3 regions of the Mycetocola spongiae genome follow, and region 3 is predicted to be linked to each of the others. Evidence: predicted binding sites of a transcription regulator. Region 3 holds the regulator's gene; each other region holds the start of a gene.

Region 1 (9,671 bases), 380 kb from region 3:
TGAGCGCGAGCCCGCGCTCGGCGCTGCAGGGGGCGCTCTCGGGCATCCTCGCCGCCGAGGGAGGCCTGGACGCCTATCTGGACGGCATCGGTTTTGGCGCGGAGGATCGCGAGCGCCTGCGCGGCGTCCTGGTGGAGCCCGCGGCCTAGCCGAGGGCCGCGCGGGCGCTCGCGTGCAGCTGCTCGGAACCGAGCCAGGTGATCGAGCGCAGGATCGTGCCGGCGAGCTCCTCCGGTCCGTTGATCTTCCAGGCGTGACCGCCGGTCACCGCGACCACCTGCTCCATCTCGGAGAGATCGGCATCACCAAACCCCAAAAACAGGGTCTGCACGGGGCGCAGCGGATCGGCGGTCTCGGCGAGGGTGGCCAGCGCATCCGGCAGGTTGATCCGGTCCGGCGCAAACTCGTCGCGGCCATCGGTGACCACCACCAGGACCGGCGCATGCGTGGTATCTCCCAGGAGGCGGGCATCCGCGACGCCATCCACCACGGCCTGATATAGCGGCGTCCCCACCGGCTGGGCGGTGAGCTTATCGGAACCCGCGCGCAGCTCCTCGCGGCTATCCCGCAGCAGGCCGGAGGACATCGTGACCATATCGCTGTCGCCGCCGATGCGATAGCCAAACTGACGCCACTCCACAAACAGGTTATCGGGCATCGTGGTGGCCACCACGTCGATCGAGGCGCGCATCGCCTCAACCCCGGACATCTGGCCCTCGGCCCGTTCGCCCATCGACCCGCTGACATCCAGGAGAATCAGGAGGTTCGCGGCCAACATATCGGGGTCCACCAGCGCGCTGACCGCAAAATAGCTCGCGGCCTCCACGCGCGGCAGGAGCGGCGTATCGGCATAGGAGGTGCTGCCGGCGGGCAGCAGGCCCAGCTCCTCCAGGCGCGGGGCGGGGGTATCGCGCGCCTCCGTAAAGAGGGTGTCCAGGAGGGCGGCCTGCGTGGGGGAGGCCGGGGCCAGCACCAGGGAGGAATAGTCCAGCGAGGCGAGCCCACCCGGGGGAATCGTGACGTCCGCGCGCTCGAGCGCGTGGAGCTCATCCACGGTGATGGTCACGGCGGAATCGGGAGAGGAGACCAGGCGCTCCAATATGGCACCCAGCTCGGCGGTGCCCGCCCCCTCCGGGGCGCCGGCGACCCGCGCGATCTGGGCGGCCACCTGGGCGGCCACCCCGGACTCGGCGGACGCGGGCAGGCTCACGGCCACGCCCTCGGGCAGACCCGCGGCCAGCACGCCGATCCACTCGGAGCCCGCGAGTAGCGGGGCCACCGCGGGAGGGGCGCTAAAAACAATCGGGCTGATCGCGAGTTCCGCGGCGCGGCCAGGCTCCACTCCCAGCGCCCCGGCCTGCTCGGTGGATTCCGCGACCCAGCCCTGCGCGATACCCGATCCCAGCTGGGCCCCCAGCTCGGACAGGCCCGCGGGCCGATGCAGGGTCAGATCGATGCAGCGATGCTCGGCCGCCTCCCGCAACAGGGTATGGGCACCGGCCGGGGCGATCACGCCCACGGGCTCGGAGAGCACCGCGCAGCCGGGGGAGGCGCCCGCGGCGCCGGCCTCGGGCACGGGATCGGCCGGGGAAAAAACACCAAAAAGAACCACGCCGGTCACGCCGGCCGCGGCGACGGTGGCAATCAGGGTCACCGTGAGTAGGCGCCGCCGGGCCGCGAGCGTCAGCCGGAGGGTGCGCCGCGAGCGGCGCGTGGGCGGGGTGCTCCCCGCGGGAGCCGATAACGGATCACGATGCATATTTTGTACGCTAACAGCGCGGCCGCCGCGCCCGGATTTTCCGGCAGTATTGTCCGAAGTTTTGGCGGGACTGTCCGGAAACTCCCTCCCGGGTGGCGTCGATATGGGCTATAGTGGAACTTCGCCGGGTTTCCCGGCTTGCCCGGGTTTTCCCGGTTCCTAACTCAACACGGTGTGCAATATGTGGCCCATTCTGCGGAATGAGCAGGGGGATGATCGGTTTCGACACTGCCTGCAAAACTGCGAGAAGCGGGCCGAGGATGCAGAGTTATCTCGTAAACGCTCTCTGTAAAAACAATAAGTGCCAATTCAAAGCGCACTGACTTCGCCCTCGCCGCCTAGGCGGGCCCGATAGTCCGTCAGACCGGGTGTGTCTCCGCCCCGGACCCTGGCGCCATTTAGGGGACTTGCTGTGTACTGACGCCTGGGCGGTACGCGGGACTTAAACTCTGGCTGGGCCTGTCGATCTAACTGCCTGTGGTAAAGATCGGGGCCGAGAAAACGTTTTCATAGGCTACGCCCGTAGAAGGCGCAGAATTACAGCAGTGGACCGGGGTTCAATTCCCCGCATCTCCACCACTGGCCACGTATTGCACACCGGTTGAGTGACGGTTTCTGCGGGGGTCCCCGCGCGCTAGGCTGGGTCGATGACCAGCACCGGCCGGGAACCCCAGCGAATTGAACTTCATCTGCGCGCCCCGAGGCCGCGCTGGGCCCCGCGCCCCACCGTGGTTTTTGGCGGCCGCGGCCAGCCCGCACAATGGGGCGTGGGCACCTGGATGCTTCCCGCGGAGCGCCCGGCGCGCGTGGGGGTATACCTGTTTAATCGCCTCTGGAAATATGGCGCCGCGAGCATCATCATCACCGCGGATGCCCCCGCGGTCCTGGAATACCGGGCGCCGCTCCTGCCGTTTTTGCCCGGAAAACTGCGCGCGCTTCCGGGGCCTGAGGCGCGCTAGCTGGCCCGCGTGCCGAGGATATCGGCCACGGCCCGCAGCGCGATTGCCGGGGCGAGCATGATGCCCGGATGGGCCACCGCAAGATAGAGTCCCGGGGTGCTGGAAAAGCCCAGATAGGGTTCGCCCCCCGCGGGCATCGGCCGCCAGCCGATCGTGGTGTCCAGCCATTGTGTGTGGTCCGCGCCGCGCAACGCGGAGCGGAAATACTCGGCGGCGGCCCGGCCGCTGCGTTCGAGGTCGGCCGCGTCGATTTCCCCCTCATAATCCCGCGGCATCAGCACCGTGCCATCGGGATACTGCCGCGCCTCGGCCTCGTCACACGCGATGATGCCGCGCAGCAGGCCTGGTGGGGCGTTCAGGCGCACCATCACGGCGGGGGCGGGTGTCAGGTTCATTTCCACGCCCGCGGTGGCGCAGAGCGCGGGGGAGCCGGTACCCGCGGCGATGATCACGGTATCGGCGTAGAGCGGTTTCCCGTGGGCCTCGACCCCGCGGGCCACACCCGCCGCGTCCCGCAATACCCGGGTCACCGGGGTGCCCGGCAGAACCCGGGCACCGTGGCCGCGCGCGGCGGCCAGCAGCGCCTCTGTGGCGCGCAGCGGATCCACCGAACCATCGCCCGCGCGATGCTCGGCCCGCGCGGGCGGGTTGAGCAGGGCGGGTTCGTGCAGGGAGGCGGTGGGCTCCGGCCTTGCCCCGGGCCGGGAAAAATACTCTCCCCAGACCAGCGCGCCCGAGCGCTCCACGATCAGGCCCGGAACCTCGCGGGCCAGTACATCCCATTCCTCGCTGCCCCGCGCGCGCAGATCCGCATGCGGGGTATCGCCCTCGGGGGAGCGGCCGATCCAGCCAAAGGAGTGCCGCGTGGCGCCGTGCCCCGCCGAGCCGGAATCCAGCACGCTCACGCGGGCACCGGCCGCGGCGAGCCGATAGGCCAGGGCCGCGCCGATGATTCCGGCCCCCACAATCAGGACGGTGGCGGGGGCCGCGGAGGGGGAAGCGATCACTACGGGGCCGGCAGCGTGGAGAGGAAACGCGAAACGTTCTCTCCGATCAGTGCGCGCAGCTGCGGATCGGAGAGCGTGGAGGAGCCATCGCCGGGCTGGGCGCCATAATCACCGAAGCCCGCGTGATTGGCGCCCTCCAGCACCAGAAACTCGGTATCCGCGGGCAGGTTATGTGCCGCGTCGGCGATCTTGGTGGCCGTGCTCAGGCCGTCGTTTTCGGCGGCAAGCGAGAGCACGGGCAGGGTGGCCGCGGAGAGATCGTTGACGCAATAGCTGCCAAAGAGCACGAGGCCCGCGGCCTGACCGGTATCGGCGATCTGGCAGGCGCGGACGCCGCCGAGGGAGTGCCCGCCCACGGCCCAGGAGATCCCGGACGGGGCGGGGGCGATCAGGGAATCCAGCGGGGTGGCATCCACGATGGCCAGGCCCAGCGTGGGGAAGGAGATGAGCACGGGATGCCCGGCCTCCACGATGCCGGAGAGCTTATCCATATAGCCATAGGGGTCCACCTTGGCCCCGGGGATAAAGACCAGGCCGGTGGGCTCGGTGGGAGTCTTCGCGGGCAGCATCAGGATGCCGGTATCGATGACCTCGATGCTCAGAGCCTCGTTATTCCAGGCGTGCAGCGCGGCCTCGCGCTCGCCGGAGAAGCGAATATTAATCCAGACGGCGGCACCCACCAGGAGCAGCACCACCAGGCAGGCCACCCAGATCAGGGTATTGCGGGCGATCCTCATGCGCCGTGGCCCAGGCGGGAGAGCACGGCCTCGTGCAGCGCGCCATTGGTGGCGAGGGCGCTGCGCCCGGAGATGGTCTCGCTGCCGTCCACCGCGGTGAAGCGGCCCCCGGCCTCGGTGACGATGGCCACAAACGGCGCGATATCGTATTCCTTCACGTCGAACTCGGCCACAATATCGATCAGGCCCTCGGCGAGGAGCCCATAGGACCACATATCGCCATAGGCGCGATCGCGCCAGACATCCTCGGCGAGCGAGAGCAGCTGCGGCAGATAGCCGGCATCGCGCCACTGGCCGATGGACTGAAAACTGAGCGAGGCATCGGCGAGGGAGGAGACGCCGGAGACGCGCAGCCGGCGCGGGGGCAGGCCGTCCTCACTCAGCCAGGCGCCCTCGCCCGGGGCCGCAAACCAGCGCTTGCGGAAGGCCGGTGCGCTGGCCACACCCACGCGCGGAACGCCGTTCTCCGCGAGGGAGATCAGGGTGGCCCAATTGGGTACGCCGCGCAGGAAATTGGCGGTGCCGTCGATGGGGTCCAGGATCCACTGCCGGGAGGTGGCACCCTCGGTGCCGTATTCCTCACCGAGAATGCCGTCTCCGGGGCGCTCGCGGGCGAGGATCTCGCGCAGGGCACGCTCCACGGCCAGGTCGGCATCGGTGACATGGGTGCGGTCGGGCTTGGTGGATACATGCAGATCGCCGGCCCGGAAGCGCTCAAGCGAGATGGCATCGGCGGCATCGGCGAGGCGGTGGGCGAGGGCCAGATCCTCGGCGGGGGAGGGCAGCGTCTGAGCGGTCATGGGTCCAGGATAGCGCGCGCCACGCCCACCCGGCGTGCCGAATTGGCGCCCGGACCCGGTACGAGGGTAATCTAGTGTTTTGTTCGGCCCACACGGGTTCAACACGCACCTCTAGCTCAATCGGCAGAGCAACTGACTCTTAATCAGTGGGTTCTCGGTTCAAGTCCGAGGGGGTGCACCGCGTGCCTCGGCCGCGCATAACTGAATAATTTGCACCTCTAGCTCAATCGGCAGAGCAACTGACTCTTAATCAGTGGGTTCTCGGTTCAAGTCCGAGGGGGTGCACCAACGGCCCCCGGTTTTCCGGGGGCCTTTTTTTGTGTCTTTTTGATATCAAACCGGGCCTGGCCCCCGTTTGGGTTACTGATATTTCCGAAAACTCGATTAGGATCGAGATCAGAGATAACACTCGTTAGCTAACTTGCGCGGGTGACCGGGGGGATATCGATGACACCGCAGCCGACATAGCGCCGCCCGGGCCGCGCCCTCCGTGTTTTTGCCGGGGGAAAGCCAGATAGCGATTATCCGGGCCCCTGCGGGCCCGGCGAAGATCCGGGGTTAGTGCGCATCCATCCCTGCCCCGCACGAGGTATACCACCGCACCCGGTATACCCGAGTATTAGTGCACCCGCCACACCGGTGACCCTCCGGCCGTGGCGGGTATCCGCGGTAGATCCCGGGCCGGAGGAGACAAACCCGCCCGGGCGAAAGGCACCACAGACATGACACAACCCGCATCCGGGTCCGGAAAAAAATTCCTCACCCTCCTGCTGGCCTCCGCGCTGGCCCTCTCCGGGCTCACCGCGATCGCCACGCTCAACGCGGCCGCGGCCGCGATGCCGGATAACGGATATAGTCATACCTTCTACGTGGATGATGCGCGCGATGTGGCCGATGCAACCCCCGGCGACGGGGTCTGCGCAACCCGCTTCAGCGCGGGTACCCCGGCCGTGCCCACCTGTACGCTCTATGCCGCAATCCAGGAGGCCAATGCTCTGCCCGCCGACGCGAGCGTCCTGATCGCGCCGGCCCCGCAGATCCGCCTCGTCAACGGAACCTACGCGGCCTCCGCGGAAATCCAGCTGAACTGGAATACCACCAATAACCCCGCCCCCCAGGTGCCCGAGATGTCGCGCAGCATGGTGAACGATGCCGGCATTAACGCCGCGATCGACGGCGATACCAATTCCCGCTATTGGGTACAGCACGATAACGTGACGCTGGACTTCCAGAACCGGCTCGGGTGGTCGATCGTGACCGACTCCGGATATAACGTGCTGCTGTTCACCGGAAAAAACCAGACGTTCCGCAACTTCACCAAGCTCACCAGCGCCGAGGGTGGCATCTATGTGGGCGCCACCGCCGAAAACTTCTCCGTGATTAACGGTCAGGTGGCCAACCCCGCAACCACCCCGGCCCTGCCCTCAAATTATGCGCTGGAGCGCGGCATCGTGATCGTGGAGGGCGCCAAAAACACCCTGATCCAAAACGTCCATTTCCAGCGCAACTACTGGGACGCGATCCTGCTCGCCCCCGCACGCAACGGTGATCTGATCATCGACGGCCTCACCGTGGACCGCAGCAGCTGGGATCAGCCGGTGAACGGCGGCGGCTATGACCCCGTATACAACTATTTTGTGCGCAACTGGAATACCGCGGTCTCCGGCCAGAATATTCTCATCACCAATAACACCGTGCGCGCCTGGGGTGCCGATGGCGGAAACTCCAATGTGATCGACTTCACCGGCGGCACCTGGAATAACATGATGATCCGCGGCAATACCTTCACCGCCACGGTGAACCGCAGCAATAACCCGATCTATCTGAATAACCTCGGCCCGACCACCACCACGGTGCGTGATAACACGTTTATTTATGACGGCCCCGGGACCCAGAGCAGCAGCGTGAACTCCTCCTGGGTGCGCGTTAACGGCTCCACCACCGCCAATAGCAGCGATGGTGTGCGCATCTTTAATAACTCGGTGGTGGGCGGCTACTCCGCCGTGCAGATCAGTAATCAGTCGGTGACCGCCAAAACCAATCCGATCTATCGCAATATCATGACCCGGGTCGGCGGAATCGTCACGGCGGCCAACGAGAATACACTGACCAATTCAAACGGAATCTATAACGCCGCCAATGGGCGCATCCGCACCGTATTCCCCACCGCCGCCACCGTGATCAGCGAGCCGGCGCAGGCCTGCCGCATCGATATCGCCGTGGCTCCCCCCGGCACCGGGGGCAATGCCATCCCCACCCAGGACATCTATGTGGACGTATTCCTGGGTCGCGGGGCATTCGCCGGGGGAGACGGCGAGGGCCTGGAACAGTATGTGGGCCGGATCAGCACCACCCAGGCGGCCCTCCCCGCAACCTTCGGCCTGCCCTATACCGGCACGGGTGATCAAAACGTCGTGCGCCTGCAGACCACCGAGGTGGCCACCGGCAATACCTCGCAGTATTCGCGCGTGGTGTCCGCCACCGGGCTCTCCAGCTGTGCGCCGCAGGCCTGGATTAAACAGGGAGGCTGGTTTAACGAGGCCGGTACCCTCTCCTCCACGCAGGAGGATCCCACCTCATTCCGCGATGTGAGCTTTGAGATTCGCGCCTCCGAGCCGGTGGGCAGCAACGCGCTGACCGCCGAGGACATCGTTTTCACCGGCACCGCACCCGGCCAGCAGGTGGTCTCCCTGACCCCGATCTCCCTGAATAGCTGGACCCTGGTGACCCGGGCGAACGGGACCGGAACCATCGTGCCCATGATTCCCGCGGGCGCCTTCAGCAACGCCGCGGGGGTCAGCAATGTGGACCCCGCCAATACCACCGCGGCCCCGATTAACTTCGCCGGGTTCTCCGATATCGCCGAGACCACCGGCATCGCCGGACCGGATATCGACCACTCGGTGCTCTATAACTCCCCGTTGGGAATCACGGGACCCGATCCGCTCGCGATCACCGTGGCCGAGCCCGGCACCGAGACGGCCAGCTTCCGCGTATCCAACCTCTCGGTGGACCCGGCGGGCCGGGTCACCAAGGCGCCCACGGCGCCGGTCATCCTGGGCCAGCAGTGGTCGGGCCTGGTGCCCGATGCCACGCTGCCCATCCCCGTGCCCGAGCAGACGGCGGCGGGAATCCTGCGTGCGCTACCCACCCACGAAAATCTGAGCGCGACCGAACCCACCCTGGATACCATCGACCGCTTTGTGGACGTCCCGGTGCAGGCGATAGATAACCTCGTGGTGGACGGCACCCGCGCGGCCACCCTCAACCTCACCGTGACCTCCGAGGACCCCGAGTTTAACGGGCTCATTCTGCGCCCGGTCCCCGTGACCGTGACCGATAATGATCGTCCCATCGCCACCGCGGCCACCCTCTCCGTGGAGACCAACGGGCAGCTCGCCAACGGCCTCGAGAATAACGTGCTTCGCGCCCACGTGGAAAACGCCGACGGCGCCGCCGTGAGCAATGCTGCGGTGACCTTTGGCATCCCGGAGAATACAACCTGGCCCGGCCCGGACGGTATTCCCGGTACCGAGGATGACGTGATCGGCGGGCCCGAGGCCACCGCCACGATCCTGACCGTGGAGGGCGGCGAGGCCCGCCTGCACCTGGTCAGCGAGATTCCCGGCAGCTATTCGGTAACGGCGCGCGTGAACGGGACCGAGACCATCTCGGGGTCTCCGCAGAGCGTCACGTTTAAGCGCGCCCCGATTGATATCGCCAATCCCGGAACCAATTTCACCGTGAGCGGCGGCTCCGTGATCGCCGATGGTGTGGCCACCCATACCGTGACCGTGAACCTCACCGACGGGGCCGGACATCCCGCGGCGGGCTGGGTAGACGCGCTGAGCGGAAGTGTTGTCCCCGCCGCCGGAACCGTGCTGAGCGGGTTTAGCGCGACCGAGACCCTCGGGGAATATACGGCCACGCTCACCTCCACCGTGGCCCAGACCGTCGCGGTAGCGGTGTCGCTGCGCGATGACGCCGGCACGGAAAACTCGCTGGGCCTGCTCGAGGGCGGAAACCGCAACGCGGTGTTTATTGCCGGAATACCCGAGATCGGCGAGGGCCGCTCCGGGGTCATCATCGACGATAATAATGCCCGTCCCGCCGATGGAACGGCCGCCCATCAGATCACCGTGACGCTCGCCGATGCGCTGGGCAACCCGGTGACCGGTGTGGCCTCCCGCCTCTCCACCCGCGTGGCCGATAACGCCTCCGGGGCCGTGATCGTGAGCGCGCTCGCCGAGACCGGAACACCCGGCGTCTATCGGGCGCTGGTGCGCTCGACCTCCGCGGGTGCACACGAGATAACCGTGCTCTTTGATGGCGCCCTGGAGATTGGCTCCGTGAGTGCCCTCTTCGCGGCCGGCGCCCCGGACCTGGGCAACCCCGGAACCCGCGTGCGG
Region 2 (9,671 bases), 960 kb from region 3:
GCTGACAGCGATCGCTATGCGGGGTCGATTGAGATGCGGGTGCGCTGCACCGGTGCGGACGTGGAATAGGGCAATCTTGCGGGCCGTCCGGGACCTGGGATCGTACCCTGCCAGGGTCTCCGCGTTGGGGAGCCCACTATCGGACAGCGACCCCGGGCGTGGGGCGACCGTGCGATAGCCTCGGCGGCGAACCTGAGGGGGCAGCTGGTATGGCGCATGTGACGCGCGCGTGGTGGGGCAAGGGCGTGGCCGGTGCCGGGCTTATGGTGGCGGCCGTATTGGGGTTCTCTGGATGTGCCGCGGAGACGTCGGTGGTGACGATTACCTATGAGACGGAGCACGGCGTTGAGCGGGTGAGTTTTTTCCCCAGAGATCTGCGTTGCGACTGGATTGGGGCCTCCGGCCTGGGCTTCGCGCAGAAGCCGTTTTACCAGGTGGATGTACTTGATGCCAGCCCCGGAGAGGTATCGGCGTGGGTGCAGGATAAAAAACTTATACTATTCGTGTCCAAAGATCCGCAGATTGAGGCGATCCCGAATGGGCGGGGCGCGATTGATTATGTGGTCACGGCGACCGAGGGCGAGGTGGTGGTGAGCGATCCGATCGCGATGACCGAGCCGGAGACTCCGACCCCAACACTCGCGGACAGCGATCGCTATGCGGGGTCGATTGAGATGCGGGTGCGCTGCACCGGCGCGGACGTGGAATAGGGAAATTCCGCGCCCCCGCCGGATGCTCCGCATCCGAATGGGTTAGCCTCGAACCACACACGAGTTCCGAGACGGAAGGGGCGGTCATGACGCACGCACAGATACCCGAGGAGGGTGACGCGGCCGCGCAGGATCCCGCGATCGCCTTCGCCGCCCCGAGCGACCCCGGCTTTGGTGCCGCCGTCCCGGTGACAGGGATTGCCCCCGATAGCGCCGCCCGCGTGCCCGCCGAGCCCGCATATATCCCCGAGCAGCCCTCGATCGGCGGGGTTCCCGCCGCCCCGGCACCCGCCACCATTCCCGCCGCCGCGACCGCGTCGCCCGGGCCCCACGCGCAATATCCCGGGGCGGGCTATGCGCCCGCGCTGCCGGCCGATGCGGGGACCACCGCGGCATTTATCCTGGGCCTCATCGGGGTGGTGGGCGGGATCGTTTTTGGCTGGACCCTGCCCCTGAGCATTCTTGCCGTGATCCTGGCCGCGCGCGGTCTCTCCCGCGACCCCGCCTCGGCCCGCGCCCGCACCGCCCGCACCCTCGGCCTGATCGGCATCCTGCTCAGCGCGCTCTGGATGGTCTATAGCATCATCCGTATTTTTGGCCTGATTCTCGGCTAGGCGCGCTCAACCAGCAGCGCGGCATGGCGGCCGTCGATGCGGGTGAGGATCAGCGTGGCCGCGGCCTTCCCCTTTAGCGCCATCCGCTTGCGGAAGGCCGCGGGATCGATATCCACTCCGCGCTTTTTCACCTCAAGCGTGCCGATATCCCGCGCCCGCAGCTCGCGCTTCAAAAGCTTCTCGTCCAGGCTGAACCGCTCCACCACCCGGAAACGAGCGGCAAACGGGGTATCCGCCGCGAGGTCGCCCGTGAGATAGGCGATGCCGGGGCTGAGCATCCCGGCCTCCAGCGTGCGCGCCAGATCGCCGATCAGGCGGGCGCGGATCACCGAACCATCCGGCTCATAAATATATTCACCCAGGTCCCGCACGTCCACATCGGGGCTGTCCTCCGCGGCCGTGAGTTCGTGCATCCCGTCCGCGCCGATCACGAGGGCCGCCCGGGTGATGCCGGGGCGCGCGAGCGCGGGCGACCAGAGCCCGAGCTCAACCACCTGCCCGTCCACCGTGATCCACTGGGCCTCCCAGCCCGCCGGGATATCCTCGCGGTCAAATCCGGGACCAAGCTTAATGCCCACCGGGGTGGTCTCGGCCAGGCCAAACGCAAAATCCAGGGACGGCGAATAATCGGCCGCGCGGGTCAGCCGCGATGTCTCGGCATGCCCCGCCGTGCGCCGCGCGGGATCCAGGAAAATCGCGTCAAACGCGCCCAGGTCGATCTCCTCGGCCGGGGAATGCACAACCCGGGCATTATCAAAGGGCGCGAGGTTATAGCTCGCGAGCGTCGCGGTAATCTCATCGCGTTCCACCGCGGTCACCGTGATGCCCAGCGCGGCCGCGGCCAGTGCGTCCCCGCCGATGCCGCAGCCCAGGTCCACCAGGCTCGTGGCCCCCAACTCGCGAAAGCGTCCCGCGTGCAGTGCCGCGACACGCAGCCGGGTGGCCTGCTCCAGGCCCGCCTGGGTAAACAGCATCCGGCCCGCGAACTCCGCAAATTTGCCCGTGGCCTTGCGCCGCAGCCGATCCTGGGTGAGGGCCGCCGCCACGAGCGTGGGCGAGTGCCCCGCGGCGCGCAGGCGGCTCACGCGGGCCACCGGATCGCCCGGATTCTCCTCGGCGGAGAGGATATCAAGGAGCCGCAGCCCCTCCGGGGTCAGCAGCTCGAGTAATTCGTTTCTCTCCACGGCTCCCAACCTACCAATCGGCGCGCGGCCCGCGGCACTGACTGTCCGTAATCACTGTGAATTGCGTCCCCCGGTTGGCACTCGCATTGCGTGAGTGCCAACGACTCCCTAGACTGTCTATTAGCACTCTCGACGTGAGGGTGCTAACTCAAGTCTTAGTGTAGAAAGAGGTCAAACGTGTCGGTCTCCATCAAGCCGCTCGAGGATCGCATCGTCATCAAGCAGGTAGAGGCGGAGCAGACCACTGCTTCCGGCCTTGTTATCCCTGACTCCGCCAAGGAGAAGCCCCAGGAGGGCGAGGTTGTGGCCGTAGGCCCCGGCCGCATCGACGATAACGGCAACCGCATCCCCCTCGACGTCGCCGTCGGCGATAAGGTCATCTACTCCAAGTACGGCGGAACCGAGGTGAAGTTCGGTGGGGAAGACCTGCTGGTCCTCTCGGCTCGCGACGTCCTCGCCGTAGTGGTTCGCTAGTACCCGAGTTTTTAACTCGCAGAGTTTTGCTCTCGACGCCCGGATGGTTCGCCATCCGGGCGTCGAGATTTTTTGTGCGCCCGATCCCCTCGGCGATCGGCCACAGCCCCCACCCATGCACTAAAGGACGTATTTCATGGCCGCCGCGCCACCCACCTCGATCTCGGAGACCCGTCGCGGCCTCGCCTATGCCCTCGGCTCCTATCTGCTGTGGGGCCTCCTACCGCTCTATTTTGTCTATATCGCCGCCGTTAACCCCTTTGAGGTGGTGGCCTGGCGAATCGTATTCACGCTGATCCTCTGTGCGCTCCTGCTCACGATCACGCGCGGCTGGGGAGAGACCACGCGGCTGCTGCGCTCGCCCAAGCTGCTGGGCATCATCGCCGTCGCGGGCCTCGTGATCTATCTCAACTGGCAGACCTATGTGGTGGCCACCTCCACCGGTCATATCGTGGAGGCCGCGCTGGGCTATTTTGTGAACCCCGTGGTCACGATCCTGCTCGGTGTGATCTTCCTGCGCGAGCGGCTGCGGTTCTGGCAGTGGTTTGCCCTGGGCTCCACCGCCGTGGCGTTTGTGATCATCTCGATTGGCTTTGGCACGTTCCCGTGGTTTGCGCTGCTGCTGGCGTTCTCCTTTGGCATCTACGGTTTCCTGAAGAAGGGCCTCGGCGGCCGCGTGGGCGCGCTGCCCGGGCTCTTCCTGGAGACGCTGATGCTGCTGCCGGTGGCCGCGATCATCCTCGGCTATCTGCAATCCACGCGCGGCACGCTGGACCTATTCCACTCGCCGCCGCTCGTGACCGCGATGGTGATCGGCACCGGAATCACCACGGCCGTGCCGCTCCTGCTCTTCGCCGCGGCCGCGCGCCGCATCTCGCTCACCGCGATCGGCTTTGCGCAGTATCTCGCCCCCACCATGATGTTTGTGATCGGCTGGCTGGTGCTCGGCGAGGAGATGCCGGTGGCGCGCTGGATCGGATTTGGAATCGTCTGGCTTTCGCTCGTGATTCTCTCAGTGGACCTGGTGGTCAGCGCCCGCCGCAATCGCCGCGAGATCCCGCCGATTACCGGCCCAATTCCGCCCGTTATCGGGCCGTAGCGGGGCGCGCCGGCCCGCGGCGGCGGTGTGCGGGAATGGGGTGGAAATAAATCCTCCCGGTTTTCGCTTAACATGGACTATCGGAGCTTTATCCCAGGCCCCGAGCCACACATTCACTTTCCCGTGCGCGGGCCTTCACAAAAGGGGAAATATGGATCAGCCGGATCCCTTCGGTTTCATTGGATTGACCTACGACGACGTGATGCTCCTTCCCGGGCACACCGACGTCATTCCGAGTGAGGCGAAGACCGCCACCCGGTTGACCAAGCGCATCACGATGAACTCCCCGCTGCTGTCCTCGGCGATGGATACCGTGACCGAGGCCCGGATGGCCATCGCGATGGCCCGCCACGGCGGCATCGGTGTGCTTCACCGCAACCTCTCGATCGAGGACCAGGCCGCCTATGTGGATAAGGTCAAGCGCAGCGAATCGGGAATGATCACCAACCCCGTGACCACCGGCCCCGATGCCACCGTGGCCGAGGTCGACGCGATCTGTGGCGAGTTCCGGGTCTCGGGCCTGCCCGTGGTCACCGAGGACGGCACGCTGGTGGGTATCATCAGCAACCGCGATATGCGTTTTGTCCCCACCGCCGAGGTGGAGACCACCGCCGTTTCCGCCGTAATGACCCCGATGCCGCTGATCACCGGCCCCGTGGGCATCGCCCCCGAGGCGGCCCTCGCGCTCTTTGCCGAGCATAAGATCGAGAAGCTTCCGCTGGTGGACGAGGACGGCAAGCTGCGCGGCCTGATGACCGTGAAGGACTTCGAAAAATCCGAGCAGTATCCCGATGCCACCAAGGACGATGAGGGCCGCCTGCGGGTGGGTGCCGCAATCGGTTTCTTCGGCGATGCCTGGGAGCGCGCCTGCGCCCTGCGCGATGCCGGTGTGGACATGATCGTGGTGGACACCGCCAACGGCGATAGCGCCGGAGTGCTTGATATCATCCGCCGCCTCAAGGCCGACCCGAGCTTTAATAAGGTGGATATCGTGGGCGGAAACGTCGCGACCCGCTCCGGCGCCCAGGCGCTGATTGACGCCGGTGCCGACGCCATTAAGGTGGGCGTGGGCCCCGGCTCGATCTGCACCACCCGCGTGGTGGCCGGCGTGGGTGTTCCCCAGGTCACCGCCGTCTACGAGGCCTCGCTGGCCGCGCGCGAGGCCGGGGTTCCGGTGATCGCCGATGGTGGGTTGCAGTACTCGGGTGATATCGCCAAGGCCCTCGTGGCCGGCGCCGATACCGTGATGCTGGGCTCGCTCCTCGCCGGATGTACCGAGAGCCCGGGCGACCTGGTCTTTGTTAACGGCAAGCAGTTTAAGAAGTATCGCGGCATGGGCTCGCTCGGCGCGCTGCAGACCCGCGGCAAAAAGACGTCCTATTCCAAGGACCGCTATTTCCAGTCCGATGTGCCCAGCGATGACCAGCTCATCGCCGAGGGCATCGAGGGTCAGGTGCCCTTCCGCGGCCCGCTCGCGGCCGTGGCCTATCAGCTGATCGGTGGCCTGCGCCAGTCGATGTTCTATGTGGGCGCACGCACGATTGCCGAGCTTAAGCAGAACGGCAAGTTTGTGCGGATCACCGCGGCGGGCCTCAAGGAGAGCCACCCGCACGATATCCAGATGGTTGTAGAAGCCCCCAATTATCGCGGATAGTCTCCGCTCATCGGGCCCGGTCACCGCGAGGTGGCCGGGCCCTTTTCTGTCCCCGGGCCCGGGGCGGTATCCGGCAGGCGCAGCACCGAGTGCAGCGCCTCGCGGTTTGTCGGGAATTCGCGGGTGCCGGCCAGTAGATCCAGCTCATCGAGCCGCGCGCGCAGCCCCGGTCGCATGCGCGAATAGGCGAAGGAGATGCCGCGCCGGGTGAGCCGGTCCCGGGCCCCGCGCAGCGCATCGGCCCCGGTGATATCGATATCGGTCACCGCCTCCAGGTCAAGGATGACCGCATGGATGGGCGGGACGGCCCCGTCCAGGCCCTCCGTGAGTCGCGAGGCCAGCAATCCGCCATTCGCAAAAAAGATCGGGGCGGCGAAGCGCAGGACCCGCACCCCGGGGGCGGTCTGCTCCCCGGGACCCACGCCGTCCAGGAGGGACACGGTGGGATCGGTGGAGCCCAGGAGAATATCGATCGGGGGCGCCGCCGCGCGCCGGGCAAGCGCGATCAGCGACAGAATAAATGCCACGCCGAGCCCACCAAGCGGGCCGAGGGTCAGCACCCCCAGGACACAGGCGAGGGCAATCACCCATTCGCCGCGCGAGCGCCGCCAGAGCCGGAAAAACTCGGTATAGCCGAGTAGCCGGAATACGGCGATCGCCACCACCGCCCCGATTGCGGGCGCGGGGATCACCGCGAGGAGCCCGGTGCCGCACAGTAGCAATACGGTGGTGCCGGCGGCGAGTACCAGGCTGGGCAGTTGTGTGCGGGTCCCGAGCTGGTCCATGGCCGCGCTGCGCGAGGTTGAGGAGCCCACCGAGAAGGAGGCGGAGACCCCCGCGGCGAGATTCGCGGCGCCAAATGCGAGCAGGTCCCGATTGGGCGAGACCGTCTCGCCGTTCTTTTCCGCATAGGAGCGCGAGAGCAGCAGGCCCTCCGCCATGGTCACCAGGGTCAGGGCCGCGGCCGAGGGTAATAGCGAGAGCCAGGCGGCCCAGGGAACCAGGGGGATCTCCAGCACGGGCGGGCCCGCGGGAACCTCCCCCAGCACGGCAACTCCGTGTGCGGCCAGGCCCCAGACCTGCACCGCGGCACCGGCGAGGACCAGGACCACGAGGGCCCAGGGGACCCGCGGGGCAAAACGACGCCCCAGGATCAGGACCGCAAGACAGCCCCCGCCGATCAGCAGCGACCAGCCGTGGGTCTGTCCCAGGGAGCCCAGGAGGGTGAGGACGCCGCGGGCAAAGCCGGCGTTGTGTTCCAGCGGAATCCCCAGCATCTTTGCGATCTGGGAGAGCAGAATCTCGAGGGCCAGCCCGGAGATGAACCCGATCAGGATCGGGGCCGAGAGAAACGTGGCCAAAAACCCCAGCCGGAAGATCGCCGCCAGGGCGAAGAGTAGCCCGCTGAGCAGGGCCTGGGCCGCCGCCATCACCGGGAGGTTATCGCCCGCGATGCCGAGCCCCGCGAGCGAGGAAAAGACCAGGGCCGCCGAGGCGGCATCGGGCGAGGCGACCACGTGTTTGGAGGAGGCCAGAAATGCGTAAATCAGGGTGGGGACGATCAGCGCATAGAGCCCGGCCGAGGCGGGGAGCCCGGCGATCTGGGCATATCCGATATTCAGCGGCACCGAGATCGCGAGTAGCGTGATCCCCGCCGTGATCTCGCCGAATAGGGTTGTGCGACCCAGCCCACTCCACGGAAGTCTCATGACCGTCCACCTTTCGCCCGGCATCCAGTGTGTCGCCCGCGGCGGCCGATACCGAGCCTTCCGGAGAGAAGTCATCAGTTGCACATGAGATATTTGGAGAAATAGCGCCAGCTAACGAGTGTTCGCAATACACTGCCGTTATGGAAGGAAGTGACGTCGAAACCTGGGCCGAGGCCCCCTGGTTTTTGACCGTGCCGCCGCAGCCGCGACCAGGCATCGCGGCGCGTCCCCGGGTGAGTGACCTCCTGGATCACGCGAGCGCCACATACTCCCCGCTGCTGCTGTGTGCCCCCTCCGGCTATGGCAAAACCACGGCGCTCGCCGACTGGGCACGGCGGCATCCGCGGCCCGTGGCCTGGATCACCCTGACCGAGTTTGATCGCAGCCCCGGCCGGGTACTCACCGCGATCCTCAGCGCACTCCAGCGCGTATGGGAGGAGGGCGATCCCGCCGCGCCGCTGCCCCGCGCCGAGAGCACCGAGGCGGCCTTCGACCGGCTAGTGGAGGCCCTGCGCTCGCGGCGCATACCGCTGACCCTGGTGATCGACGAGGCCCATCGGGCCGAGAGCGAGGAGGCGCGGGCACTGCTGCGCGCCCTCGCGTACTCCGCCGGACCCGCGCTGCGCCTGGTCCTCGCCGGCACCGGCGGGCTGGAAAAAACCTTTAACCGGGCCCTGATCGCGGGCGATGCCCGGGTCCTCGACGGGGAGGACCTGCGCCTGCACGCCGAGGAGATCGCCGCAACCGCCCGGGAGCGGGAGCGCCCGCTCCCGGAGACGCGGGTGCGGGAGCTGGCCGAGCTGACCGGGGGATGGCCCGTGGCCGTGGACCTCGCGCTGCGCGCGGATAACCCGCTCCCGGCCGGGGTCACGGATGCCGAACCGGCCCTGAACCCACTGCTGACCGATTTTATTTCCGAGAGCATCCTCGGCTCCCTGCGCCCCGACCTCGCGGAGTTCATCCGCCGCGCCACCACGTGTTCACGCGTGGGCGACGGCCTGGCCGCCGCGCTCACCGGGCGCAGCGATGCGGCCGCGCTACTGGACGAGTGTGTGCGGCAGGGGCTCTTCCTCTCGCGATTCCTCGGCGAGGACGGCGAGTGTGTCTACCGCTGGCACGATATTTTTGCCCGCCACTGCCGCCTCGCGCTGGGACGGGACAACCCCGAGCTGTTGCGCGCGCTGAATAGCACGGCCGCGCTCCAGCTGGCGCAGCGTTTCCCCACCGAGGCCATCCGGCATGCCCTGCGCGCGGGGGATACCGAGCATGCGGTGGAGATCATCCGGGGGTCCTGGATGCGCCTGGTCAGCGAGTCCGATGCCTCGGCGCTGAACCAGTGTTGCCTCGCGCTCCCGGCCCCCTGGGATAGCGATCCCGAAATCCTCCTGATCCGGGCGTGCTGCCTGGAATCGCTGGGGGATACCCCCGGCTCGCTCACCCTCGCGGCGCGCGCCCGCGCGCTCTTTGTGGAGCGCGACGGTGGCGAGCCCGACCCGGAGCGCCGGGCCCCAGGATCCTCGGCACCGGATCTGCCCGATCCGATCCTGTCCCGGGCCGCGGCCACGCGTGCCGGGGCGGAACTGCTGCTGGCCAATGACCGGGACACGCTGCTCGGGGCCGCCGATCGGATGCGTGCGCTGATGGCCTCCGCGGATTCCGCGGCCGGCCCCAGCGCCTACTCCCTGTTTTTGCTCGGCCGTGCGGAGCTGCGCCTGCGCCGCAACCCGGGGGATGCCGTGCGCCTCCTCCGCTCCGCCGGGGCGGAGGCCCGCGCCTCCGGGCTGAAACTGCTGGATCGACGAATCTCGGGCAACCTGATATTTGCGCTGAGTTTTGGCGGACATTTTGCCGCGGCCGGCGCATTAATTGGCTCGCTGCGGGCGGATACGGTGCCCGATCCGGGCGCCGGACTCGACGGGGAAATCACCGTATTTGCCGAGGGATTTATCGATTTTTGGCAGAATAATCTGCCCGCGGCGCGCGAGCGTTTTTCGGAGATACTGGGCCGCAGCACGGAGCGGACCTCCTATCCCGCCCTCGCCCGGATCTACGCGGTGCTGACCGCGGCCGCCTCGGGCGATGCCCGCGATATCGCCGAATCCGCGCGCCATCTTTCGGGAATTTCCGATACCGAGGCCTACGGGGTGCCGTGGCCGGTCTATCGCCGCATTGCGGAGGCCGAGCTGCGCGCAGCCGAGGGGGACCTGCGCGCCGCATGTGCGGTCTT
Region 3 (9,671 bases):
GCCGCCCGTTCCGGTGCGCCGTTCGGCGCGGTTAGCAAATTCTGCGGCGCGATCGCGTTCATAGCGATCCGCGAGGCGGCGCTCATCATAATCGCCATAGGCGTCCACGATCTTGCCCACGAGCGAGTGCCGCACCACGTCGGCGCTCGTGAGCTGCGCGAAGTGGATATCGTCGATATCGGTCAATACCCGGGTGACCAGGCGCAGCCCGCTCGCCCCGGTGGGCAGATCCACCTGGGTGACATCGCCCGTGATGACCATCTTGGAGCCGAAGCCCAGCCGGGTCAGGAACATCTTCATCTGTTCGGGCGTGGTGTTTTGTGCCTCGTCCAGGATGACAAATGCATCGTTAAGCGTGCGTCCGCGCATATAGGCCAGGGGTGCAACCTCCACGGTGCCGGCCGCGAGCAGCTTGGGCACCATCTCCGGGTCCATCATATCGCCGAGGGCGTCATAGAGCGGGCGCAGATAGGGGTCGATCTTATCGGTCAGGGAACCGGGCAAAAAGCCCAGCCGCTCCCCCGCCTCCACCGCGGGACGGGTGAGGATGATCCGGGAGACCTCCTTGCGCATGAGCGCCTGAACGGCCTTGGCCATCGCCAGATAGGTTTTACCGGAACCGGCCGGACCGATGCCAAAAACAATGGTGTTTTCGTCGATCGCGTCCACATAATCGCGCTGACCCTCGGTCTTGGGGCGCACCACCTTGCCGCGCGAGCTGAGGATATTCTGGCCCAGCACATCGCTCGGGGCGCGGCCGGAGCCGGTGGCGAGCAGGCGCACGGCCTCGGTGACATCACCCGAGGAGAGGTCGTGTCCGTTTTTGACCAGCGTGGCGAGCTGTGCGATCAGGGCCTCCACGCGCGCCACCTCGAGGGCGGGACCGGTGAGGGTGATCTCGTTGCCGCGCACGTGGACGTCCACGGCGGGATATTCCTTCTCGATGGTGGCGAGGAGTCGGTCCTCGGCCCCCAGCAGGCCCACCATCGGCAGGCCCTCCAGCGGGATGCGCAATTCCACGGAGCCCTCGGCCGCGGGGTTCTCGCCCGGGGCGTTAGCTGCCAACGGAGGCCTCGGTGAGTCCACCGGCGAGGACGTGGGCGTGCACGTGGAAGACGGTCTGACCGGCGGCGGGGCCGGTATTAAACACGAGGCGGTAGTCACCATCGGCGTGTTCCGAGGCGATGTTCTGGGCAAAGAGCACCAGTTCGCTGAGCAGCTCGGGGTCGCCCGCGGCCAGCTCGGTGACATTGGCATAGGCTTCGGTCTTGGGTACCACCAGGATGTGTACCGGCGCCTGGGGAGCGATATCGGTGAAGGCGATCAGGCGATCGGTCTCGGCAACGATATCCGCGGGGATTTCACGGGAGACGATGCGGGCAAAAATACTCGGCTCGTGTTCGGTCATGTTCCTATCCTAGCTACCAGCGGCCCAGTGCGGCATTGATAACCGCCATTGCGGCGGGTCCCGCCGTGGAGGTGCGCAGGATCGTATTGCCCAGGACCACGCGCCGCGCGCCGGCGCTGTCCAGGAGCGCCAGCTCCCGCGGCGAGATTCCGCCCTCCGGGCCGATCACCAGCGCGATCGGCCGGGTGTGCTCGCTGTGATTCACCAGATACGTGGTGAGAGCGACCTCGGCGGTGGGATCAAGCACCAGCATCTCAAATTCCTGGGTGAGTTCACACAGCCGGGTGAGGTCCACAATCTCGCGCACCTCGGGCAGGTGCGCGCGGATCGACTGCTTGGCGGCCTCGCGGGAGATGGTCTCCCAGCGGGCGCGCCCCTTTGCGACCTTATCTCCCTGCCAGCGCGAGATGCTGCGCTCGGCGGCCCACGGAATGACCCCGGCCACGCCCAGCTCGGTGGCCGCCTGCACGGCCATCTCATCGCGGTCGCCCTTGGCGAGGGCCTGCACGAGGTACAGGCGGGGACGATCGGGCTCGCTCAGGGTCACGGCGGTGGCCTCGGCCACGAGCTCGCGCGGGGATACAGCGGTCACGGTGCAGGCCACCATGATGCCCTTGCCATCGCCGAGAAAAAGCTCCTCGCCCACGCGCACGCGGTTCACCGTGACCGCGTGCTTGGCCTCGGGCCCGGTCAGGGTCAGCGAGTCCCCCACGGCCGGAACCGTGGGGAACTCGCGCAGAAACAGGCTGGACACGGCTTAGCCCTTGAACTTATCGCGCAGCTTGGAGAAGAGACCCTGCTGGAACTGGCCCAGAGCGGCGGTTTTATCCTTGCGGCCCGCGGCGAATTTTTCGATCAGCTCGCGTTCCTTATGGTCCAGCTTGGTGGGGGTGACCACCTGGATGCCGATGCGGAGGTCGCCGCGGCCGTGGCCGCGCAGCTTGGTGATTCCCCGATCGCGGATGGTGATCACATCGGAGGCCTGGACTCCCGCGCGGATCTCGATCTCGAGGTCGCCATCCAGCGCCGGGATCGTGGTGGTGGTGCCCAGGATGGCCTCGGTCATAGGCACCTCCAGGGTGCACAGCAGGTCGTCGCCGCTGCGGCTGAAGACATCGTGGTGGCGCACCTTGATCTCCAGATAGAGGTCGCCGTTGGGGCCGCCGGCCTGGCCAACCTCACCCGAGCCGGGCATTTGCAGGCGCAGGCCGGTGTCCACTCCCGCGGGGATGTCCACGGGCACGGTGCGTCGGGCGCGCACGCGGCCCTGGCCCTGGCACGTGGCGCAGGGGTTGGTGATGATCGTGCCATAGCCGCGGCATGTGCCACAGGGCGAGGCTGTCATCACATTGCCCAGCAGGCTGCGCACGGTGCGCTGGATCGAACCCGAACCGTGACAGATATCACAGGTGACGGGGTGGGTGCCGGGCTGGCAACAGCTGCCCTGACACGTCTCACACAGCACAGCGGTATCCACCTCGAGGTCGCGGTGGGTACCAAAGATGACCTCGTCCAGGTCAATATCCACGCGCAGCAGGGCGTCCTGGCCGCGCTCGCGCCGGGATTTGGGTCCGCGCTGCTGGCCGCCACCGCCGCCAAAGAACTGCTCAAAAATATCGCCGAAGCCACCAAAGCCCTGGCCCTGTCCCTCGGAACCGCCCATGTCATAGCGGCGACGCTGCTCGGGATCGCTCAGCACGTCATAGGCGTGGGTCACGGCCTTAAAGCGTTCCTGCGCGTCCTCGGCGGGGTTCACGTCGGGATGCAGCTGACGCGCCAGCTTACGGTACGCCTTCTTAATCTCTTCTACCGAGGCATCTTGCGCAACACCCAGTACCTCGTAGTGGTCAGCCACCCGTGATCCTCCATTTATGGCCGCCCCGACGGGGGTGCGGTCCGTTTACTCTTACCGATTTTTGTGGGCTAGCCCTCGCCGAGCTGGCGGGAGAGATAGCGCGCCACGGCGCGAACCGAGGCAATATTGCTTGAATAATCCATTCTTGTGGGTCCAAGCACCCCAAGACGGGCGATTTCGCCCGCAGAGGAAGAATAATTTCCGGCGACGATCGAGGTCTCGGAGAGCCCAAAGGGGGCATTCTCCCGCCCGATCCGCGCGGAGACGCCCTGGGCGTCGATCTGCATCTCACCAAAAAGACGCATCAGCACCACCTGTTGTTCCAGCGCCTCCAGCACCGGATAGATGCTGCCGGCAAAATCGTGTTCGGAACGCGCGAGGTTGGCCGTGCCGCTCATGACCAGCCGATCCTGGCGATACTCGGTGATCTGCTCCTCAAGCGCGCCACATAGCCGCTCCATCAGATCGGGGTGTTCGGCGACGGGATCGGCGCGCAGCCGGGCGAGCCCGCGCGCGGCATCGGCCACGCTCAGGCCGTGCAGCTCGCGGTTAATCCGCGCCTTGAGGGTATCCACCTCGTCGATCCCGAGGGGAAGAGTGAGCTCAATCTCGCGCTGCTCCACCCGGCCGTTATCGGTGATGAGGACCACCAGCAGGCGACGCTCGCCGAGCATGACCAGCTCCACATGGCGCACCTGGGCGCGCGCGAAGGACGGATACTGCACGATGGCCACCTGGCTCGTGAGCTGGCTGAGCAGGCGCACGGTGCGCGAGAGCACATCGTCCAGGCCCACGCCATCGCCGAGGAACTCCTCGATGGCCCCGCGTTGCACGGAGCTGAGCGGGCGCAGATCGGCCAGTTGATCCACAAAGAGGCGATAGCCCTTATCGGTGGGGATGCGTCCCGAGGAGGTATGCGGGGCGTGAATCAGCTCCTCCTCCTCGAGCTGCGCCATATCGTTGCGAATGGTCGCGGCGGAGACCCCGAAGGAGTGTCGCTCCACGATGGCCTTGGAACCCACGGGTTCGCGGCTGGATACGTAGTCCTGCACAATAGCGCGGAGGACGGCGAGGGAACGCTCGGAAACCATCCGTTCACCACCCTCCCATATCTGTGCACCGCCGGTATAACGCTACCGGCACGGGGCCGCTGGCACTCCGGGCCCCTGAGTGCCAATCTTAGCCCGCTTCCGTCAGCGGCACGAATCATCCCGGCCATCCCCGTTATACAACACCGGTACTGCCGCTATCCTGGCCAAATAATGAGCCAATACGAGCAGGGACAGCCTCCCTATTACAACGCAGCGCCCGCCGGCCCCGTGCCGCTGACCCCCGGCCAGGATAAAACCTGGGCCGCCCTGTGCCACTTCGGCGGAATCTTCAGCCCACTGCCGGCGCTGATCATCTGGCTGATCTTCCGCGACCGCGGTCGTTTTGTGGATCAGGAGGGCAAGGAGGCGCTGAACTTCCAGCTCAGCGCGTTGATCGTGATCATCGCCCTGGGAATTGTCGGCACCGGCACGCTCTTTCTGGGCATCGGCCTGATCCTGCTCCTGCTGGTCCCGCTGTTGGAGCTTGCCGCGCTGATCTTCGCGATCATCGGCGGGTCCACCGCACTGGTCGGCACCCCGTATCGCTATCCGCTCAGCTGGCGGATGATCAAATAGGCCATACCCACCGGCCCGGGCCTGCCATTTCCTCGCGGGGATGGCCGGCCCGAGTGGTATCCGGCGTTAAACGGTCAGGGCACGCACCACGGCATCGGCGAGGAGCCGCCCGCGCAGCGTCAGCCGCAGCCGCCCCGCGATGGCCTCGCGGCCCTCGATCAGGCCATCGGCAATCAGGCGCGGAATCGCCTCCCGCGCCTCGGGCTCCAGGCCGGAGAGCGCAATCCCCTCCAGGGTGCGCGATTCCAGGAGGATGCGCTCCATCTCGCGGGTCTCGGCATCCAGGGTTTCCCGGCCGATGGCCGGGGACTCCCCCGCCGCCATGCGCTGCGCATAGGCCGCGGGATGCTTCACGTTCCACCAGCGGACCCCGCCGATATGGCTATGGGCGCCCGGCCCGATGCCCCACCAATCATCGCCGCGCCAATAGGCGAGGTTATGCCGGGAGCGGGTGGCCTCCGAGAGGGACCAATTGGACACCTCATACCATTGGAAGCCCGCGGCGGCGAGCGTGGCATCGGCGTATTCGTACATATCCGCCTGCAGGTCCTCATCGGGTTCCGCCAGCTCACCGCTGCGAATCTGGCGGTGCATCTTGGTGCCCGGTTCCACGATCAGCGAATAGGCGGAGAGATGATCGGGACCATAGCTCAGCGCGGCATCCACGCTGGTCTGCCACTGCTCCAGGGTTTCGCCCGGGGAACCGTAGATCAGGTCCACGCTCACCTGCAACCCCGCCCGCTTGGCCCAGTCCACCACGAGCGGAACGCGCTCCGGGGTATGGCTGCGATCCAGCGTGCGCAGGGTCTCCGGCACGGCCGATTGCATCCCAAAGGAGACGCGGGTGAAGCCGGCCGCGGCCAGCTCCTCCAGATAGGCGAGGTCCACGGAATCCGGATTGGCCTCGGTGGTGATCTCCGCGCCCGGGCGAATACCGTGGGTATCGCGCACCACGTGCAGCATCCGCGCCAGATTCTCCGCGGGCAGCAGCGTGGGGGTTCCGCCCCCAAAAAACACGGTATTTACCGCGCGTGCGGGCAGCCCCGCGGCCTCCAGCACGCGCGCTGAAAGGTGCACCTCGGCGATGGCCTCATCGGCATAGTCCACCTGTTTTGCGCCGCGCAGTTCGGTGGCCGTATAGGTATTAAAATCGCAGTATCCGCAGCGCACCCGGCAAAACGGGACGTGCAGATAAAAGCTCAGGTCGCGATCGCGCGAGGCCTCCACCACATGGGCGGGCAGGGCACCATCCGCGGGCGCCGGATCTCCGAGGGGCAGGGCACCCATCAGGAGGCGGGGCTCGCCCAGGTGGGCGAGAGCGCACGCAGATACGCGGTGGCCAGAACCTGCGCGCGGCGCGTGGCCAGCGGCGGGAACGTGCGATAGCGCAGCGAGACCGGACGCCAGAAGGCGCGCGTGATAAACCACACCGAGTCGTCCTCGCGGATCTCCACGGTGAAGGATTCCTCGCCGCTGAGCTGGGCATTGCCGATGGTGCCATAGGCGAAGGACGTGCGGTTGGGCGATTCCAGCAGATATACCACCCGGATTTTCATGTCCACCCCAAAGCGGCCGATCCGTCCGCGCAGGCGCGCGGTGGTGCCGGCGTCCAGGAACGGGCTGCCATCGGGAGCGAAGCGCTGCTCCCCCGGGCGATGATTGGGCGCGATTGCATTGCCCTCATCGTCAAACTGGATTCCGGCATACTCGTTGCCGTCGCCCGGGCGAATTTCGAGGATCTCCAGGCCGGCATCACGCTGGGCACCCCAGCTGAGCAGGGTGGCCACCGCGGCGTCATAGCGCTCGCGACCGCTGCCGAGGCGGATGCTGTCCTCGGCGGGGCTATAGCCCTGCGGCGGATACTGCATCAGATCGGCGGCCTGTGTGGCGCCCACCGCGGCATAATCTACGGGCTGATCCTCGAAATTGCTCCGTCGCATCGCCCTACTTCTTTTCCTTCTTTTCGGTATCTCCGGACAGCGCGGCAATGAATGCCTCCTGGGGGACCTCCACGCGACCAACCATCTTCATGCGCTTCTTTCCCTCCTTCTGCTTTTCCAAGAGTTTACGCTTACGCGAAATATCGCCACCATAGCACTTGGCCAATACATCCTTGCGGATGGCCCGGATGGATTCGCGGGCGATGATGCGGGCGCCGATTGCGGCCTGGATCGGCACCTCAAACTGCTGACGCGGGATGAGCTTGGAAAGCCGCTCGGTCATCAACACACCATAGGCATAGGCGTTATCGCGGTGCACGATGGCGCTGAAGGCGTCCACGGCCTCACCCTGCAGCAGAATATCCACCTTCACGAGGTCGGCTTCCTGCTCACCCGAGGGCTCATAGTCCAGCGATGCATAACCCTGCGTGCGGCTCTTGAGGTGGTCAAAGAAGTCAAAAACGATCTCGGCGAGAGGCATGTTATAGCGCAGCTCCACCCGGTCCTCACCCAGATAGTCCATGCCCAGCAGGGTTCCGCGGCGGCTCTGGCACAGCTCCATGATGGTGCCCACATAGTCCTTGGGCGCGAGGATGGCCACGCGCACCATGGGCTCGGAGACCGCGGCGATCTTCCCAGTGGGGAACTCGCTCGGGTTGGTCACGGTGACGGTTTTTTTATCGTCGGTGGTGACCTCGTAGATCACGCTGGGGGCGGTGGCGATCAGGTCGAGGCCAAACTCGCGCTCCAGGCGCTCGGTGATGATCTCCAGGTGCAGCAGGCCGAGGAATCCACAGCGGAAACCAAAGCCGAGGGCCACGGAGGTCTCGGGCTCATAATTTAGTGCGGCATCGGAGAGCTTAAGCTTATCGAGGGCCTCGCGCAGGATCGGATAATCCGAGCCATCGATCGGATACAGCCCCGAGAACACCATGGGTTTGGGGTCGGTATAGCCGGGCAGCGCCTCGGTGGCGGGCTTCTGGGCGTGGGTCACGGTATCGCCCACCTTGGACAGGCGCACGTCCTTCACGCCGGTGATCAGATAGCCCACCTCACCCACGCTCAGGCCCTTGGAGGGCACGGGCTCGGGCGAGGATACGCCGATCTCCAGGAGGTCGTGCACGGTGCCGGTGGACATCATCTGGAGGCGCTCGCGCGGCTTCAGCGTGCCGTCTACCATGCGCACATAGGTGACCACTCCGCGATAGGAATCGTAGACCGAGTCAAAAATCATGGCGCGCGGGGCTGCATCCACATTGCCCACGGGGGCGGGAATATCGCGCACCACGCGGTCGAGGAGGTCCTCCACGCCCATGCCGGTTTTACCCGAGACGCGCAGCACGTCCTCGGGCTTGCCGCCGATGAGGTTCGCGAGCTCCAGCGCATATTTTTCGGGATCGGCCGCGGGCAGGTCGATCTTATTCAGCACGGGGATGATCGTGAGATCGTTTTCCATGGCCAGGTAGAGGTTGGCGAGGGTCTGGGCCTCGATGCCCTGGGCGGCATCCACGAGCAGGATGGCACCCTCACAGGCGGCCAGCGAACGCGAGACCTCATAGGAGAAGTCGACGTGGCCGGGGGTATCGATCATATTCAGGGCATAGGACTGCCCGGCGTCATCGGCCCAGGGCATACGCACGGCCTGGCTCTTAATGGTGATGCCACGCTCGCGCTCGATATCCATGCGGTCGAGATACTGCGCGCGCATATCGCGATTGGCCACCACTCCGGTGATTCCGAGCATGCGGTCGGCCAGGGTGGACTTACCGTGGTCGATATGCGCAATGATGCAGAAATTGCGGATGAACTCCGGCGGGGTACTTGCCGGCTCTAGTGCCTTAACAGCTTGGGGACTCACACGTTCCTCTGGGATTCGATCGACAAAAACTGACATGGCGCGACCCAAGGGGCGCCCTAACCTCCCATTCTTCCATGAAGGTGCGGTTCGCGACGAACGCGCGCCGAAACCCGTGCCGGTTTCCTCTGGATTACTGCGGAGGTGGCGGCGGGCGGGCGCGGGTTTTGGGGGCCATAGGAGACGGGCCGGCCGGGGTGGCGGGCGCGGGAGGGTGTGTGGCGGGCGCGGGAGAGTGCGGGCCAGGCGCGAGCCAGGCGCGGGCGGGTGCGAGCCGGGCGAAGAAGGATGCGAGTCGGGCGCGAGAGGGCGCGAGCCAGGCACGGAAGGGCGCGAGCCAGGCGCGGAAGGGAGCGAGCCGGGCGCAGAAGGGCGCGAGCCAGGCACGGGAGAGCGCGAGCCGGTCACGGAAAGGCGTGAGCCAGGCGCGGAAGGGAGCGAGCCAGGCGGCGAGGGTGTGTGTGCCGGGCGCGGGAGAGCGTGAGCCGGTCACGGAAAGGCGTGAGCCAGGCGAGGAAGGGAGCGAGTCGGTCACGGAAAGGCGTGAGCCAGGCGCGGAAGAGAGCGAGTCGCGCGCGAGAGGGTGCGAGCCAGGCGGGGAAGAGCGCGGGCCGGGCGGCGAGAGTGCGCACCGGGCGGGGAAGGGTCGGTAGGACGGGGTCGCGGGAGGGAATTTCCGGACCCCACTCCCCCGCGGGAGCGCCGGTTTTCCGGGAAAAAGGGGCGGATTCGACGCGCCAGGGGCCCGCGTGGTTGGGTGCGGGGACTTCCGGTGATAGGATCGGGTCTTGACTTGCGTGCGGAGTAACCACACGAATTCGCTGGACGGCGCCCTCTCTCGCTAACCGGCACCTCACCATTCGGAACAAACGAAAGCGTATATAACGTGGCAAATATCAAGTCGCAGATCAAGCGAATTGGCACCAATAAGAAGGCCCAGGACCGC

Evidence for each region. The regulator HrcA, encoded in region 3, represses chaperone genes, less so after heat shock. The targets are predictions, from matches to a motif close to TTNGCACTCGNNNNNNNCGAGTGCNAA.
Region 1: a site for HrcA is predicted at 5,859-5,885, ahead of KXZ72_RS14470 (invasin domain 3-containing protein). Genes of this name have one in related genera too.
Region 2: a site for HrcA is predicted at 2,583-2,609, ahead of groES (co-chaperone GroES). Genes of this name have one in related genera too.

The regions. Positions count from the first base shown of each region.
Region 1 is NZ_CP080203.1:3,136,708-3,146,378, forward strand. Features, by position in the region: gene KXZ72_RS14425 (tyrosine-protein phosphatase) at 1-149, shown strand, start outside; gene KXZ72_RS14430 (vWA domain-containing protein) at 146-1,759, opposite strand; RNA gene ssrA (transfer-messenger RNA) at 1,968-2,338, shown strand; gene KXZ72_RS14440 (hypothetical protein) at 2,407-2,718, shown strand; gene KXZ72_RS14445 (NAD(P)/FAD-dependent oxidoreductase) at 2,715-3,725, opposite strand; gene KXZ72_RS14450 (alpha/beta hydrolase) at 3,725-4,462, opposite strand; gene KXZ72_RS14455 (inositol monophosphatase family protein) at 4,459-5,262, opposite strand; tRNA gene KXZ72_RS14460 (tRNA-Lys) at 5,368-5,440, shown strand; tRNA gene KXZ72_RS14465 (tRNA-Lys) at 5,475-5,550, shown strand; gene KXZ72_RS14470 (invasin domain 3-containing protein) at 5,985-9,671, shown strand, end outside.
Region 2 is NZ_CP080203.1:2,551,857-2,561,527, forward strand. Features, by position in the region: gene KXZ72_RS11755 (hypothetical protein) at 1-69, shown strand, start outside; gene KXZ72_RS11760 (hypothetical protein) at 210-710, shown strand; gene KXZ72_RS11765 (hypothetical protein) at 797-1,324, shown strand; gene KXZ72_RS11770 (THUMP-like domain-containing protein) at 1,321-2,508, opposite strand; gene groES (co-chaperone GroES) at 2,686-2,982, shown strand; gene rarD (EamA family transporter RarD) at 3,119-4,081, shown strand; gene guaB (IMP dehydrogenase) at 4,233-5,735, shown strand; gene KXZ72_RS11790 (SulP family inorganic anion transporter) at 5,756-7,444, opposite strand; gene KXZ72_RS11795 (AAA family ATPase) at 7,585-9,671, shown strand, end outside.
Region 3 is NZ_CP080203.1:317,737-327,407, reverse strand. Features, by position in the region: gene KXZ72_RS01645 (PhoH family protein) at 1-987, opposite strand, end outside; gene KXZ72_RS01640 (histidine triad nucleotide-binding protein) at 1,055-1,408, opposite strand; gene KXZ72_RS01635 (16S rRNA (uracil(1498)-N(3))-methyltransferase) at 1,422-2,162, opposite strand; gene dnaJ (molecular chaperone DnaJ) at 2,166-3,263, opposite strand; gene hrcA (heat-inducible transcriptional repressor HrcA) at 3,332-4,354, opposite strand; gene KXZ72_RS01620 (DUF4870 domain-containing protein) at 4,526-4,930, shown strand; gene hemW (radical SAM family heme chaperone HemW) at 4,997-6,220, opposite strand; gene KXZ72_RS01610 (DUF1990 family protein) at 6,217-6,870, opposite strand; gene lepA (translation elongation factor 4) at 6,875-8,728, opposite strand; gene rpsT (30S ribosomal protein S20) at 9,612-9,671, shown strand, end outside.